DNA from 3 places in the Chitinophaga sp. HK235 genome. Region 1 is predicted to be linked to each of the others. Evidence: riboswitches for the same ligand, from Rfam matches in the RefSeq annotation. Region 1 holds a riboswitch; each other region holds the start of a gene.
What was found. A riboswitch is a leader RNA that binds a small molecule or an ion and turns the genes downstream of it on or off. The one in region 1 is predicted to bind thiamine pyrophosphate.
Positions count from the first base shown of each region.

Region 1 (5,265 bases):
GCCATCTATTATTGGTTTGATATTGATAGAACCTTTACAGAAGGTTTTACCTGGAAATATTGCCCAATTTCAGGAGAGGAATTGATATGCTTGGGGAGTGGATATCCTGAGAAAAACGCTTTTATTTCTCCTAGGTATCCATTAATATTCCCGGATTATGAAGAGTAGAAACGGGAATTGGTGGGGTTGGACGGTTGTCTGCTAACAAACTGTCAAAGAAAATAAACTTATGTATTACCTGAAGCTTCTGATTATTATGATGTAATAATAAAATGCCTTTTGAGCTTAAGGGTGATAGTTTGTATTGTTGTTCAATTATTTAAATAGACCTATGTGGAAAACAAAAAGTGGTTATGCCTGGTTACTGTTTGCATGATTATAACAGTAGTCTGTTTTAGCTGTGATTATGAAAACGTTCAGACTACAATAACAAAGCTACCTTCAAAACCAGGATACCCACCAATTTTCATAAAGCAAATGACGTGGGGATTAACAGGGGACCAACAGGTAAATGTAATTTCAAATATTGATAGTACGGATTTCACGCCTCAAAGCTCACGTGAATATGTTTATAGAGGACTGTCTGCTATATATTACAAACTACAGGATGATACATTGTTCATTTACACGCCAACAATCGCTCCTGTGCCACAAGATTTCAAAATACCTTATAAAGTAATTCAGATAGAGCTAAGCAATCCCGAAGCAATGGATTTAATTGTAAATGATAATTATAAACAAAAGGGGCTGACTCAAATTGGACCCGGTTAAAATATCGACGGCCGCCTTTGTACAAGGCGGCCGTTAATATTTACAGTTTATCCTAAAACCCTACACTCACTCCCACAAAACAATTAAACCCTGCCATGGGGTAGTAGTAAGTATCATACACTACCTTGTTCTGCTTCAGATCATAAGCACTGTAGGTGCTTCCGTTAGGCTCATATTTTTTATTGAAGATATTGTTGAGCATAAGTTGCAGTCCCAGTTCGCGGAATAACGGTTGCGGTACTACGTAGTTGAAACGAAGGTTGCTTACGTAATAAGGATCGAGACTGGCATCGTTGCTGGAAGTATTAGCCAGATACTGACGGCTGACGTATTTGCCGATCAGGTCTATGGTGAGACCTTTCAGCGGACGGGCAGTCAGTGTGTATCCACCTACGAAGGAAGGGGAGAAGGAGATGTTTGTTTTCTTATATGTCTCAGTGTGGGCTACAGCATTGCTGTCGTAGGAGATAGCATTGTAGTCCAGTACTTTATTCTGGCTGAAAGCTGCGTTGGCAGCGATGGAGAAGATATTGCTCAGTTTAACGTTACCACTCACTTCCACGCCTGCACGATAACTCTTAGGTATGTTGGTACGAACATAAGCACCTACATCGGTGAGCATACCGGTTTGTACGAGCTGGTTTTTATAGTTCATGTAGTATACGTTGGCCTGGAGGGAGGCGATGCTGTTGCTCCAGGAGTAACCGGCTTCGAGGTCGCGGAGTACTTCGGGTTTAGGCTGTGTTACGCCGTAGTTGGATTCGAAGTCAACACGATTAGGTTCTTTATGCGCCACGGCGATGGAGGCAAACACCCGGCTGGCGGGACTGAGCAGATAAGAGATGCCAGCCTTAGGATTAAAGAAGTTATAGTAGACATGCGCCATATATTCCGGTGCGGCTTCAAAGCCGTTCATGTTGTAGGCGATGTTGCGGTACTGCAGATCGGCGAAGAGACGCAGTGCTTCAGTGATTTTGTATTCTCCTTTCCAGTAGATGTTGAAATCGTTTTTGTCGGCGGGGTAGCGGTAGTATTCATGGTCTTTGTCTATGCCGACTTTAGCCCAGATGACTTTACCGTAGTGATCACCGGTATAGCGGTTCCAGCCGCCGCCGAGGCTCCAGTTGAATTTGTTGCCGGTACGGTTCACAGAGAAGACGCTGCCGTAGAAGTAGTTGTCGAGCCAGAGCTGACGTACCAGGTCGGTGCTGGTAACTGGGGTGCCGTTGATTTCGAAGGGAGGCAGACCGTAATCAGAGAGTGCACTGTTGGCTCTATATTGTTCGTAGTAGCCGCGGCCACGGGTGAGGTGCAGGGCTACGTTGAAGTTGAGACCGGAATTTATTTCCTGATTGAGGAACAGCTGATAGTGGTCCTGTTGGTAGTTGTCAGTTTCGTTGTTGTAGGGAGTACCGGGTTTTGCGGTGCCGGCAGAGTTATATGTCCTGGCGGAGTCCAGGAATGCCTTTGGTACGCCGTTCCAGGCCTGGTATGTTTTTTCTTTGCCGGAGAAGATGTTGAGGCGCAGCGCTGTCTTTTTGGAGATGTACGCGGCGGAAGTATAGAAGGAGCGCAGGTCAGAGGTGGCGCGGTCTATATATCCGTCGGAGGTGATTTTAGACAGGCGTGCGTCGATGGTGAAGTGGTCGTTGATAAGGCCGGAACCTACTTTGACAGTATTTTTCCAGCTGTTGAAGGAGCCGAAGCTGCTATTGATTTCACCATATGCTTTTTCACGGAATTCGTTGGTGCTGAGGTTGAGCGTGGCCCCGAAGGCGGCGGCTCCGTTGGTGGAGGTACCTACACCGCGTTGCAATTCTATGCTGCTCACGGAGGAGGCAAAATCAGGCATGTTCACGAAGAAAGTACCTTGTGATTCCGCATCGTTGACAGGTATACCGTTAACGGTAACGTTGATGCGGGTGATGTCGGAGCCACGTACGCGCATGCCCGTATAGCCGATACCGGTACCGGCGTCGGAGCTGGTGACTACGCCGGGTTGTTGGTCCAGCAGTATGGGCAGGTCTTGTCCGAGGTTGGCCTTTTTGATATCGGCAGCAGATAAAGTGCTGTTCACAAACGGAGCGTTTTTACCGGCGCGGAGACTGCTGATCTCTACCGGTTTCACAAGAAGGCCGGTTTCTTCCAGTGCGATATCTGCCACCTGTGTGCTGTTGGAAGCCTGCAGGGTGGTGTTGTAGGATTTGTAACCGATATAACTTACCTGAAGCGTATAATTTCCTTTTTTAGGGAGATGAATGCTGTAACGGCCTTTTTGATCTGTTAAGGTGCCTGTTTGGTTGATAGAGATGGTAACACCTTCCAGCGGTTTACCATTGGTTTTACTGGTAACGGTACCCGTCAGCAGGGATTGTGCCTGTAAAGTGCCTGCTATAGACAGCAGCACCAGCAACATAAGCTGTTTCATTTTTAAATATGTCTGTTTTCTGTTTTCAATTTCCTAACCAGCATTACCTGGTCCAGGTTCTGTGGGTGTGATCTCAGCCTGAAAAGTAAGGCACCCCATAAATGGCGAAGGAGTTGTTGATTCCTTGCTAAGCTGCAAAGATAGGTTAATAAAAACATAAAATTGTTTTTTGTTGACAGGTGTGTGTAGCCGCTGGCGTGAAAACGGAAAAAATGATGTATTTTCCTGCTGCACTTCTCTCAATCATCTTGTATAAATTTTTAACCATTAAATCTTTATCAGATGATCAAACTTCAGTTAATCGGCCATTTGGGCCGGGATGTAGTCAGGAAGGAAGTGAACGGCAATGTGGTGCTTAATTTTCCGGTGGCGGTGAATGAGCGTTTCAGAAACCACGCCGGCGTGCTGGAAGAACGGACCACCTGGGTGGACTGCTCTTTGTGGAACAGGGAAGGACTGGCACCTTATCTGAACCAGGGTGTGCTGGTATTTGTGGAAGGAGCGCCCAAATCGGAAGGTTACATCACTAAAAACAACAATCCTGCGGGAGCACTCCGGCTCCGGGTTTTCCAGCTGCAGCTGCTTAGCCGTAAGGATGATGAAAAACGCCGCACGATCATGCCTGAAGTTCCGGCTGTTCCCGAGCAGGAGCTTGTGGAAGAACAACCCGCCGACGATCTGCCCTTCTAAATAAAACATGCATTCCAACAGGAAGGGCTGTCTCTGGTAATGGAGACAGCTTCTTTTCCGATAAGGTTATTGCTCCCATTCACCATATCATATCTTTTAGTATGTATGTGTTGTTAGTTGTATATAATAATTTTTAGTAGAATCTATTGGCCACAGGATATAGTGCCCTGGCGGATTGCTTTCATTTTTACCCCTCAGAAATATTACCCCAACACCCCCTTTTTTAATTTTTTTTTAAAAAGATTTGGTGTGAATGAAAATAATTCTATCTTTGCACCCTCATTGCGAGGTAGAGCAGAGGTAGCTCGTCGGGCTCATAACCCGAAGGTCAGTGGTTCGAATCCGCTCCTCGCTACAAAGAGCGCATCAGCGCTGGTAAAGAGACCAGAAAGAGCCGAAGAAATTCGGCTTTTTTTATTTCCGTAAGTTTGAGCTGTGGAATGCATCACAGCCTTCATAAGATCATCATGCACAAAGCAGGTTTTGTAAACATATTCGGTAAGCCCAATGCGGGAAAAAGTACCTTGCTCAACGCCATCATCGGTGAAAAGCTGGCTATCATATCCCCCAAGGTGCAAACCACCAGACATCGTATCACAGGCGTATTGACAGAGCCGGGCTACCAGATCGTATTCTCCGATACCCCTGGTATCATCGACCCGAAATATAAACTGCACGAAAAAATGATGAGTGCGGTGAAATCAGCCCTGGAAGATGCTGACGTGGCTTTACTGATCATGGACGCAAAAGACTCGCTGGAAGAAAACCTCGAACTGTTCGAATCCTTACGGCTCAAAGTACCGGCTATCCTCATCATCAACAAAATGGATAACCTCGTTAAAGCAGACATGGACGCACTGCTCGAACGGGTTAAAGCATGGGGAAAAGCCAAAGCGGTAGTAGCTATCTCTGCCAGACAGAAAAAAGGACTCCCCGAACTGATGAAGGAAATCGTTGCCATGCTCCCGGAAGGGAACCCTTTTTACCCGGACGATACCCTCACGGACAAGTCTACACGTTTTCTGGTGGCAGAAATGATACGGGAAAAAATCTTCCAGTTGTTTGAAGAAGAAATCCCTTACCATACTACCGTAATCGTCACTCAGTTCCAGGAAAAGGAAACACTGACTAAAATAACGGCAGAGATCATCGTTACCCGTGATACGCAGAAAGGCATCATTCTTGGAGAAGGAGGTAAATCGATCCGTGAGCTGGGAACACAGGCCAGAAAAGAAATCGAGCAATTCATCGAACGTAAGGTGTTCCTCGAACTGTTCGTTAAGGTACGTGGTAAATGGAGAGACAACGATCTCTTCCTGAAAGAATACGGATATTAATTCCGTTGTGCACAATTTTTAAAAATAGTAATAGTAATA
Region 1 covers NZ_CP073766.1:6,804,408-6,809,672, forward strand. The annotation lists gene KD145_RS26000 (hypothetical protein) at 1-168, shown strand, start outside; gene KD145_RS26005 (hypothetical protein) at 334-771, shown strand; gene KD145_RS26010 (TonB-dependent receptor) at 824-3,199, opposite strand; TPP riboswitch at 3,212-3,307, opposite strand; gene KD145_RS26015 (single-stranded DNA-binding protein) at 3,482-3,889, shown strand; tRNA gene KD145_RS26020 (tRNA-Met) at 4,173-4,244, shown strand; gene era (GTPase Era) at 4,357-5,226, shown strand.

Region 2 (5,265 bases), 3.5 Mb from region 1:
ATACAGAAATGTTCATCCTGAATGATTTTTTCCAGGTGGAAGATAGACTTCACAAAATGGTAGTTGAGGAAGTTCTCAATGCTGGGATGTATGCTATGGTTCTGCAATTCAGCGAAATAGAGCAAATACATCTCATTGGTCAGCTGATAGGCTTCCACCATTTTGAGGATCATTCTTTCGTGTCCGCCGGTGATACGGATATCATCGAGGAACAGGATGGTTTTGCCGGCCAGGAATTCCCGGTCTATATGAAAAGAATCGTTACCGATCAGTTTCAGTCGTTGTTCCGCATCCAGTTCACCGTAATCCTCCCGGTAGGTGATGATACGGTGTACTTTGGTTTCCTGCAGTACCGGATGGCCGTTGGCAGCCAGCCACCTGTTGAGCCGGAAAACGAAATGGTTTTTCATGGCGAAGGTGGCGGTAGGGATAAAGGCATAGGGGCTGGACACCACCACCAGTTGTGGGATGGAGCGTCCTGTCAGGTGATGTGCTATAAACCCATCTGCCAGACTGATACCAAATTTTGCGGCTACCGCGTCGTCTCCGAATTTAAAACGGCTGTAGTCGTCCGGACAGAATCCGAAATCGCTGGCATCAGTGATTTTGTGCAATGAATAGGTCTGTTTCATCAGTTCAGTAGACTTGAAATACATTGATTGTTGGAGTTGACCAGTAAGGTATGGATACCTATGGCACTGGCTCCCTGAATGTCTGCTTTCACGTTGTCGCCTATATGAATAATATGCCCGGGAGCCAGTACTTCCCCGTTTCTGGCGCTGGCAATATGCTCCAGCATCAAACGGAAAAACTGCTCATTCGGTTTAGACATCCCCGTTTCATCTGAATATAACTGAAAATCGAGGTAACGGTCCAGTTCCAGTTCCTGCAGCACCCGTCTCAGCGTACGGCCTTTGATGAAGGCCGTGTTGCTCAGCAGGCTGAGTGTACAGCCCTGTCTTTCTTTGAGCGTACGCAATACGTTCATGGTAGCGGAACAATACACCATCGGCAGATATTTCATTACCAGTGATTCCATTTCTCCGTAAAGTGCCTGCAGATCTATCTTCTCAAAATCATACCGGTGGTCATTCATCTCACTGATCACCATCAGGTACAATTCTTCCGCTTCGAGATTGCCACCGGTTTTTTCGTTGATGGCATTCGTCATAAGGTCAATCCTGCGGAAGATCCGGTCGGTTTCTTCCAGCGATTTCTGCTGCTGGTTAAAATGATCAAAAAAAAACCTTGTTCTTTCCTGTTTAAAGGAAGGGTTTGATCTGATCAGTGTTAACCAGAGGTCAAAGGAATAATGATAATAGTTGTTCATCTGTTGTTGATGGCATAAGTAATGGCGGTCATGGAACAGCGTTTAAATCAGGGTTAAACCTATTTTGTTGGTAACATAGCATTCATAAGTTATAAGCTGATCATTGGTCTATGAGCCGGGTTAATATCAAAAAGCCTGCCGGTAATATTTTATGCAACTAATATAACACTTAATCCTACACGAAAATGAAATATTTTCAGGATTAAGATATTGATAATAAACGATTTCTGTCAAAACGACCTGAAATTATCTAGTGCTGCGGCCATTTTGCAGTTGTTTGATCTTTTCGGCCATGGCCTGGTTTTCTCTGGTCAGTGTTTCGATTTTTTTATGTTGTTCGATCATGTACAGAGTCAGCTCTTCTATTTTCTGCAGCAGCCGGGCGCTGATATCGCCCAGGTCCAGCCCTTTATCAGTTACTTCTTTTGCAGAGGGAATGTTGGGCAGATGCTGATTGTCCTGAATGAATTTTTCCACGGCCGGTAATGCAGGCAGCGTGTAGGAAGGGTCAAATACAAAATCAGCCCAGTTGTCCTGGTTCACTTTTACTCTTTTGGTATTGATCATTCCATTCACATTCAGCGTAGAGGGGTGGAGGTTAGTGCCCAGATTGACATTGTTGGCATCATCATACTGAACCATGAGCCCGTCATAGGCCTGTGTGGCTTCTCCGTTCAGATAAAACAGTTCTGAAATGCCTAATTGGCCCTGGGGGCCGCTGCCGGTATAAAAAGTAAATCGGATCTGGGCAAACAAGCCATTTATATCCTTGATGAATTCACCGTTAGCATTGTTAGTCACCTCCGCCAGCGTTACCCAGCCGGGGCCACTTATATCGTAACCTTCAACCTTAAAATGAACAGGAGCCCAGTAGCGGGTTGTCCACCCCACGTAGGCGAGTCGCTGAGTGTTTTGTACTTTAAAACCTTCTATAGTGATCACAGTAGGATTACTCTCCGAAGGGGCGGTGGTATAGGCAGGATCGTACCTTCCATCAAAGAGTTTGTAAAGGTCCAGCTGGTTGCCGCCTGCCTGCGTCACTTTAAAGCGGGTGTTGGCATAAAAGAGCATATTTTTTTCCAATCCTGCGTAGCTATTATTAGCAGGGGGAACGAGTGTTGCAGTTTGGGCGTACAGGGAAACGGGCAACAACAAGGCACAGGCCATCCACATTTTTTTCATTGGTACAGGGTTTAGATTAAAAAAAATCAAGCCCGTAAGATAGTTATTAAATCAGGATTTAAAAAAAGAAGGCGCCGGTTTTTCCAGTGCCTCCTTCGTGTTTCCTGCTTCCCTACGCTGGTATTATCCAGTTCAGGTTATTAGGGTTTCATCTCAGATTTGTTTTCATTCCAAACCACCCCTTTTCAGAAACGCTATTGAAACAGGTAAAAGAACCATGCCGTATCTGCTGGTTTGGCCAAGCTATTGATTCACAATAAAACCATTTGCCGACACAGCCTTTTACTGTAGCATGGATTGCACATTGTGTATCAGGTTTTGCCTGTCCGCTTTCGGTTGAAAGAAGCCTCAAACCCGGTGCAGGCAAGCAGTTGAACAAACAGGTAGATCGTTTGTTTCATGTACAAATACTGTATTATTTCACCTTAAAATCTTTATTATGTCTATCGTAAAAGTGATTGAGGTTATTGCTTCCTCCGAAAAGAGTTTTGATGACGCAATTCAAAATGCGGTGAAAGAAGTGTCCAAAACGGTGCACAATATAGACTCCGTTTATATAAAAGATCTGAAAGTGCATGTAAAAGACGGGAAGCTCTCCACCTATGGGCTGATCTGTAAAGTGTCTTTCAGAGTGGACCATCATTGACAAACAAACAGGGATTGGGCCGGCCAATTGTTCAATCCCTATTTCCACCACATTGAATGAAGCTATTATGAAATCGATGCTGATACTGACCGACTTTTCGGACGCTGCCTTCCGGGCGGCAGAATACGCCAGCAACCTGGCCGACAAACTGCAGGTAGAGCGGATCATCCTTTACCATGCATACCGGACCATTATAGCTGGTTCCGAATTTCCCGTGCCAACACCGAAAATGGATAATCTCGTTTATCTGGAAAACATGGAATCACTGGCGGCTATCCAGGACCAGCTGCGCCTTATGATAGACACAGATATTAAGTATGACCTGCTGGCGGAAGAAGCCTATCTGCCCGATCATCTTAACAAACTCTGTAAAGAGAAGGAGGTAGACCTGGTAGTGATGGGTATTTCAGGGAAGTCGAACCTGGAACATTTTTTTATGGGCAGCAATACTTCCCAGGTGATGAAAACGAGCGAATACCCGGTATTGGTGGTGCCTAAAGATGCTATCGTAGGTAAAGAAATCAAAAGCATCATTTTTTCTACGGACCTCCGGAATATATCAAAATCTTCCGCCCAACAGCTGTATCACTTCCTGGACCTGTTTAAGCCGGAAGTGCATGTAGTAAATGTGGAACCTGTTTCCGGAGAAAAGTATTCCCCGGAAACAAAAGAGCAGATCTCCCAGCTGCATGACCTGCTGGAGCAATACAATCCCACCTTCCATTATATGAACGGTACCAATGTCGTGGAAGGCGTGCTTGAGTTTTCAAGGGAGAATCATGCTTCCCTGATTGTGACGGTCCCGAAGAAACATTCATTTATCTCTTCCATTTTTCACAAGAGTATATCGAAGGAGCTTGCTTATAATTCGCAGGTACCTTTGTTGTCGATACCGGCGTTGCCGGAATGATTATTTTACTGTGTTAACGACCCCTTTGAAATAGCCAACAGATTCTGCGATACCGGGCAGCGGGTCTGTCATGTTTTTCTCGTATTCTATGCTGCAGATGCCTTTATATTTGATTTTTTCCAATGCGCTTGCCAGCTGATCGAAGCGGATGACACCTCTGCCTATTTCGGTGGCTTTACCATCTTTGGACGCCTGTGTCACATCTTTGAGATGAAGATCGAATACCCGTTCCTTATAGGCCAGGACTGCTTTGGCGGGATCTTCGCCTGCACGGGTGGCATGGCCGATGTCGATGCACAGGCCCATGCGGGCGTCGCGGTTCCGGATATGTTTCCAGGCATTTTCAGGACCGGGATACAGGGCATCTTCCGGACCATGGTTGTGGATGGCGATGCGGATGTTGGTGGCCTTTACTTTTTCTTCTGTATAGTCCAGCAGTTCCGGTGTGGGAACCCCTACAATCATGGGTACGCCAACCCTTTGGGCGTAAGAGAAGGCTTCATCTACTGCCTGCCGGGTTTTCATATAGATAACGCCTACCGCATATACGTTAATGCCTGCGTCCTTGAATTTGCCTAATACCTGCTGTATCTGTTCGGGGCTGCTGTTGAGGGGAAGATGAATATCCTTGACGGAAATATGCCGGATGTTGGTCCGTTGCATCATGCTGATAGCCTGGTCCAGGCTGAATTGGGCGAAGGTATATCCTGCCACGCCTACAGAGAGTTTGTCTTTGGCAGGGATGGTATCGGATTTTCTGCCGGCAGCGGCCATCAGGGGAGAAAAGGAGGTGGCAGCCAGGCCCAGAGAGGCCTGCAGCAAAAAGTTTCTTCGTGTAGACATATGTTTGCAAGTTGATGATCCCGGACAAGATCTTCAATTTTTTTCTTTTTTTCCAGGGAATTTACAGCGATGTGATCAGCGTATGAGCGTTACCGTGCCCCGTTGCTGTACGATATTGCCCTGTACATCTTTGCCCAGCAGGGTCCATACGTAAGTGCCGGCAGGGAGCTGCTGCCCTTTCTGCGTGCCATCCCAGCCTTCCTGCAGTTGACGGGTGGTGAATACGATATTGCCCCAGCGGCTGTATACGTTGAAATACTCGAGGCTGGCCAGTCCCAAGGCTTTGATGCGGAAGAGATCGTTGAGTCCGTCGCCATTGGGTGAAAAGGCGGTAGGCACAAATACTTTGACGGC
Region 2 covers NZ_CP073766.1:2,004,298-2,009,562, reverse strand. The annotation lists gene KD145_RS06375 (phosphoribosyltransferase family protein) at 1-656, opposite strand, end outside; gene KD145_RS06370 (HAD family hydrolase) at 632-1,330, opposite strand; gene KD145_RS06365 (hypothetical protein) at 1,577-2,512, opposite strand; TPP riboswitch at 2,605-2,706, opposite strand; gene KD145_RS06360 (dodecin family protein) at 2,952-3,158, shown strand; gene KD145_RS06355 (universal stress protein) at 3,226-4,068, shown strand; gene KD145_RS06350 (sugar phosphate isomerase/epimerase) at 4,069-4,911, opposite strand; gene KD145_RS06345 (gliding motility-associated C-terminal domain-containing protein) at 4,987-5,265, opposite strand, start outside.
Region 2: linked by a shared signal. The riboswitch ahead of KD145_RS06365 (hypothetical protein) and the one ahead of KD145_RS26010 (TonB-dependent receptor) in region 1 are both predicted to bind thiamine pyrophosphate.

Region 3 (5,265 bases), 1.5 Mb from region 1:
GGTTGCTTTTTTCTTTGCCCATGGCGGAAAAGAGCGCTTATTTATTCCCCAAAATGTTGTAATTTTTAAGCGGAGTAAACAGAAAAAACAGCTTATAGAAACAACAGTAGAAACAGTATTTGTATAGATTAGTTACTCCCGAATATCCACCCGTTAGAAATTGTTGCCGGCCCGAAAAAACCTCCAGTATGCATTAAAGCAACGTTAAAGACAGTTCCGAATATATCTTACCAGTATATGGTAACATTTTTTGAAAATATTCCATCTTATTACCGCACCGCTATCCTCGTGGGCGGATTGCTGTTACTGTGGATCATAGAAGGCCTGGTGCCCCGTTTCCACTTCCGTAACAACAAGTACCGTCATGCCGGTACGAATCTGTTCTTTACACTCACCACCCTCGTCATCAACACTGCCTGCGCCTTCCTGATCGTCAAAGCCTCCCTGTGGACCAGCAGCACCCACTTCGGACTCCTGTACTGGCTCCATCTCCCCCTATGGCTCCATACCATACTGGCCCTCCTGATGCTCGACCTGATAGGCGCTTACCTGATCCATCTCGTACAACATAAAGCCGCCTGGATGTGGCAGTTCCATAAAATACACCATATAGACACCCAGATTGACGCTACCACCGCGCTGCGCCATCATCCGGTAGAAAGTATCTTCCGGGTAGCCGCCCTCTTTGTGGCCATCATCACCATGGGAGTACCCTTCTGGATGGTGATGTTTTACCAGACCCTGTCCGCATTTATGTCGCAGTTCAATCATGCCAACATACGGCTGCCCAAAGTACTCGATGATATCCTCAGCTGGGTGATCGTGTCACCCGACATGCATAAGGTGCATCATAGCCATTACCAACCGGAAACAGACTCCAATTATGCCAATATTTTCTCTATATGGGATCGCCTTTTCGGCACCTTTAAAGCAGTTCCCGATACTACCTCCATCCGTTACGGACTGGATGAATATACGGATAACCGTTACCAGGAAGTAGGCCCACTGCTCAAAGTGCCCTGGGAACACCCTGTAACTGACAAAGACAAGGTAAGTGGAGTAAGCAGTAACCTATAATTGTACGATTTTTCTTCATCTGTTCATTAAATCCGAATATATATGCAACACTCAACCACACTCACAAAAACAACCTGCATTGCTGCACTGGTAATCGGCGTTATCGCCGCAGCATTTGCCTTTACTACCAAAACGCCCGCCTATGCCGTTACATCCGGTGTTGTAGCTGGCATACTCGGTCTTATTTCCCTCTTTATCGGCAGAAAAAACATCGATGATATGCAGCTCGCCGCCGCCGGCATCTTCATGTCGGTAGTAGCCTGCCTGGTAGGACTGTGGCAGATTTATAGCTGAGTAGGTTTATTGGCGACGACGGTACCTGTCCGTATAGCCCTCAGCAGCTTTTATAGGAAACAATACCAACGATGTATCTGACAACTCCCTGATAATAGTGGTGTCCACAATGGCAGCAGTATCCTTTACTCCCTCCGAATGGCTCCACAATAACAGTGTGTCGTTATTCAGCGCCCATTTTTCATATATCAGCGTGTACATGTTAATAGAGCGGGCTGTCCCGTTACTGCGCAGTTGAAATCCCTGCATTTCCTTATCCAGGCCCGCTACGGGCTGTATCCATTTCCCTATGAGCTTAGCTGCATCAATATGCAGTGTATCAGTTACAGCAGCGATGCTGTCGGTAACGCCGGCATTGCTGCTATCTGTTATAACTATCAGGCTGCTGTCATGAGCTACCTCTTCCGGTGCCCTGCCGGCTTTCTGCTTACAGGCAATTAATAACAATAAAAATGGCAATAGTGACGGTAACTGTTTCCTTAGCATGAAACTAAATTACGAATTACGACTATATACAACCCATATTTTTTGCCCACTCCAAACCAGCAGCCCTCGCAGAAAAATAATATTCCCTCTCCATTATCATTTTTTCTTTTACTTTTACAATCACTTTAGGGGTGTTTATCCTGAACAGGGATAAGCTGAGATGATACCCTCAGTACCTGAAGCAGTTCATACTGCCGTAGGGAAAAGTAACTGAACTTTCTCATCTTCCACATCCTTAAAGTTTATTGTTTCACTTAAATTCCAACACGCATGGAAGTCCTTGTAAACAATAAACTTTATGCGGTGCAGCAAGGGATAACTATTGCTGCCCTATTACAGTTTATTCAACTCTCTGCTCAAAAAGGTATCGCTATCGCGGTCAACAATCAGGTGGTCCCCAAAAACAACTGGGACCAGCAACCATTACAAAACGCCGATAGTATAACCATTATCCGCGCCACGCAGGGCGGATAAAACCTGTATTAATTTTTCTTCGTTTACCCTTTTCCGTTATATCAAACGGAAGCGCGATTCCCATGTCCAAAAATTCTTACATCATGCAACAAAAACCCGCGGCCATCAGCCGTACTCCCTTCCCCGCTTCAGAAAAAATCTATGTTAGCGGAACGATCCACCCCGTAAAGGTGGCTATGAGAAAGATAACCTTAACGGATACACGCACTAATGGCCGCAATGGCACCGCCAGCCCTAATGAACCTGTGATCGTATACGATACCAGCGGTCCCTACACCGACCCCGCCATTAACATCGACGTTACCCGCGGACTACCCCGACTGCGCGAATCATGGATCAGCAGCAGGGGAGATGTGGAACAGCTGCAGCAATACACCAGTCCCTACGTCAGACAACTGCAGCAACAAGGCGATAACATGCCACAAATGAGCATCAGCGCCAAACCACTCCGCGCACTTCCCGGAAAAAATGTGACACAGTTGTATTATGCGCAACAAGGCATCATCACCCCCGAAATGGAATATATCGCTATCCGCGAAAATCAATACGCAGACAAACTCTTCCGGGAAAACGACCCGCTCTGGCATCAGCATCCGGGCAATAGCATGGGCGCCCATATTCCCAAACTCATCACACCCGAATTTGTAAGACAGGAAGTGGCCGCCGGACGCGCCATCATACCCGCCAACATCAACCACCCGGAAAGTGAACCCATGATCATTGGCCGTAACTTTCTCGTAAAAATAAACGCCAACATTGGCAACTCCGCCGTGACCTCCAGCATAGAGGAGGAAGTGGAAAAAGCCGTATGGTCCTGCCGCTGGGGTACCGATACCATCATGGACCTCAGCACCGGTAAAAACATTCACGAAACAAGAGAGTGGATCATCCGCAATTCCCCGGTGCCCATTGGTACAGTACCTATCTACCAGGCGCTCGAAAAAGTGAACGGTAAAGCAGAAGACCTTACCTGGGAAATCTTCCGCGACACCCTTATCGAACAGGCAGAACAAGGTGTAGACTACTTCACCATTCATGCAGGTGTATTACTTCGTTATATACCGCTGACGGCTAAACGAACAACAGGCATAGTATCCCGTGGCGGCTCTATCATGGCTAAATGGTGTCTGGCTCACCACAAGGAAAACTTCCTCTATACCCACTTTGAAGAGATCTGTGAAATCATGAAAGCCCACGACGTTTCTTTCTCACTGGGTGATGGTCTTCGTCCCGGCAGTATCGCCGATGCCAACGATGCCGCCCAGTTTGCAGAACTCGAAACATTGGGAGAGCTCACCAAAATAGCCTGGAAACATCAGGTGCAGGTAATGATAGAAGGTCCGGGTCACGTGCCCATGCATCTTATCAAAGAAAACATGGACAAACAGCTGCAACACTGCCATGAAGCACCCTTCTACACACTTGGTCCTCTCACTACGGATATCGCTCCCGGCTACGATCATATCACTTCCGGCATAGGAGCCGCCATGATAGGGTGGTTTGGTACCGCCATGCTGTGTTATGTTACGCCCAAGGAACACCTGGGCCTACCAAACAAGGAAGATGTACGGCAAGGTGTTATCACCTACAAAATCGCGGCACATGCTGCCGATCTCGCCAAAGGCCATCCTGGTGCACAACACCGCGACAACGCCCTCAGCAAGGCCCGTTTTGAATTCCGCTGGGAAGACCAGTTCAACCTTTCCCTGGATCCGGAAACAGCCCGCTCTTTCCATGACGAAACGCTGCCTGCAGAAGGCGCCAAAATCGCCCATTTCTGCTCCATGTGCGGCCCTCACTTCTGCTCTATGAAAATTACCCAGGAAGTACGTGACTTCGCTGCCAAACAGGGACTCGATGAAACAACAGCACTGGAAGCCGGCATGACAGAGCAATCAAAAGCATTTACGGCTCAAGGTGGCGAGATATATCAATAAAAAACACATCCGTATGATCTGGATCATCACCTCACCAGAACGCATATACGAAGAAGAAAAAATAATCGCGGACCTGCTGCAGGCAGGAGCCCATCGTATCCTGCTACGAAAGCCAAGCTGGCAACCGAGGGAATACATGGCCTTGCTGGACAAAACAGACCCATCCTGTTATGCTCGCATCATTGTCCGCGATAACTTTCAGGTATGTCAGCGGTTTCCGGTGGGAGGCCTCCACCTAAGTGGTAAAGTACGGGAAAGCATGAACTGCAGAGAGTTACAGCTTTGTCTGCAACGCTACAGGAATTGCAGCACAGGTATCCATGATATGGCAGACATCACTTCCATGGCACCACAGTTTACCACACTGCTGTTAAGCCCCGTATTTGACAGCATATCCAAAGCAGGCTACAATGGCCGCTTTGCACAACCCCTTCCCGATAAAAAGGGAAGGCAGGTGTTAGGCATGGGAGGCATCGATGCCAGCAACATCAGCAGGTTAAAAGACTGGCATTATGATGGCGCCGCCCTGCTGGGCGCTATCTGGCAACAACCGGAACAGGCGGTCAACAATTATCAGCGTATTCAGGCACAATGGAACAGCAACGACCATCCGTAATGAGCTTTGCAGGCCTCGACCCCAGCGGTGGAGCCGGCCTGCTGGCAGATATCAAAACATTTGAACAGCACCGCGTGTACGGACTGGGCGTATGTACCGCCCTCACCGTGCAAACAGCCAGCGACTTCATTTCGGTGGAGTGGTTGTCGCTGCCCTGTATCCTGGCGCAGGCCAGACCTTTGCTGGCCACCAACAGCATCCGCTATTGCAAAATCGGTATCATGGCCGATGTATACGGTATGCTGGAACTGGTGCGCACGGTCAAACACCTGTCGCCCGGCATCCATATCATCCTCGACCCGGTGCTCAAAGCCTCCGCCGGACATACTTTCCACGGAAGCATCCAGCACCAGGCCTGGCAGGAACTGCTATCTGAACTGT
Region 3 covers NZ_CP073766.1:5,316,315-5,321,579, reverse strand. The annotation lists gene KD145_RS19985 (sterol desaturase family protein) at 238-1,077, shown strand; gene KD145_RS19980 (hypothetical protein) at 1,120-1,371, shown strand; gene KD145_RS19975 (lipocalin family protein) at 1,378-1,857, opposite strand; TPP riboswitch at 1,975-2,077, shown strand; gene thiS (sulfur carrier protein ThiS) at 2,128-2,331, shown strand; gene thiC (phosphomethylpyrimidine synthase ThiC) at 2,415-4,268, shown strand; gene KD145_RS19960 (thiamine phosphate synthase) at 4,282-4,884, shown strand; gene KD145_RS19955 (hydroxymethylpyrimidine/phosphomethylpyrimidine kinase) at 4,860-5,265, shown strand, end outside.
Region 3: linked by a shared signal. The riboswitch ahead of thiS (sulfur carrier protein ThiS) and the one ahead of KD145_RS26010 (TonB-dependent receptor) in region 1 are both predicted to bind thiamine pyrophosphate.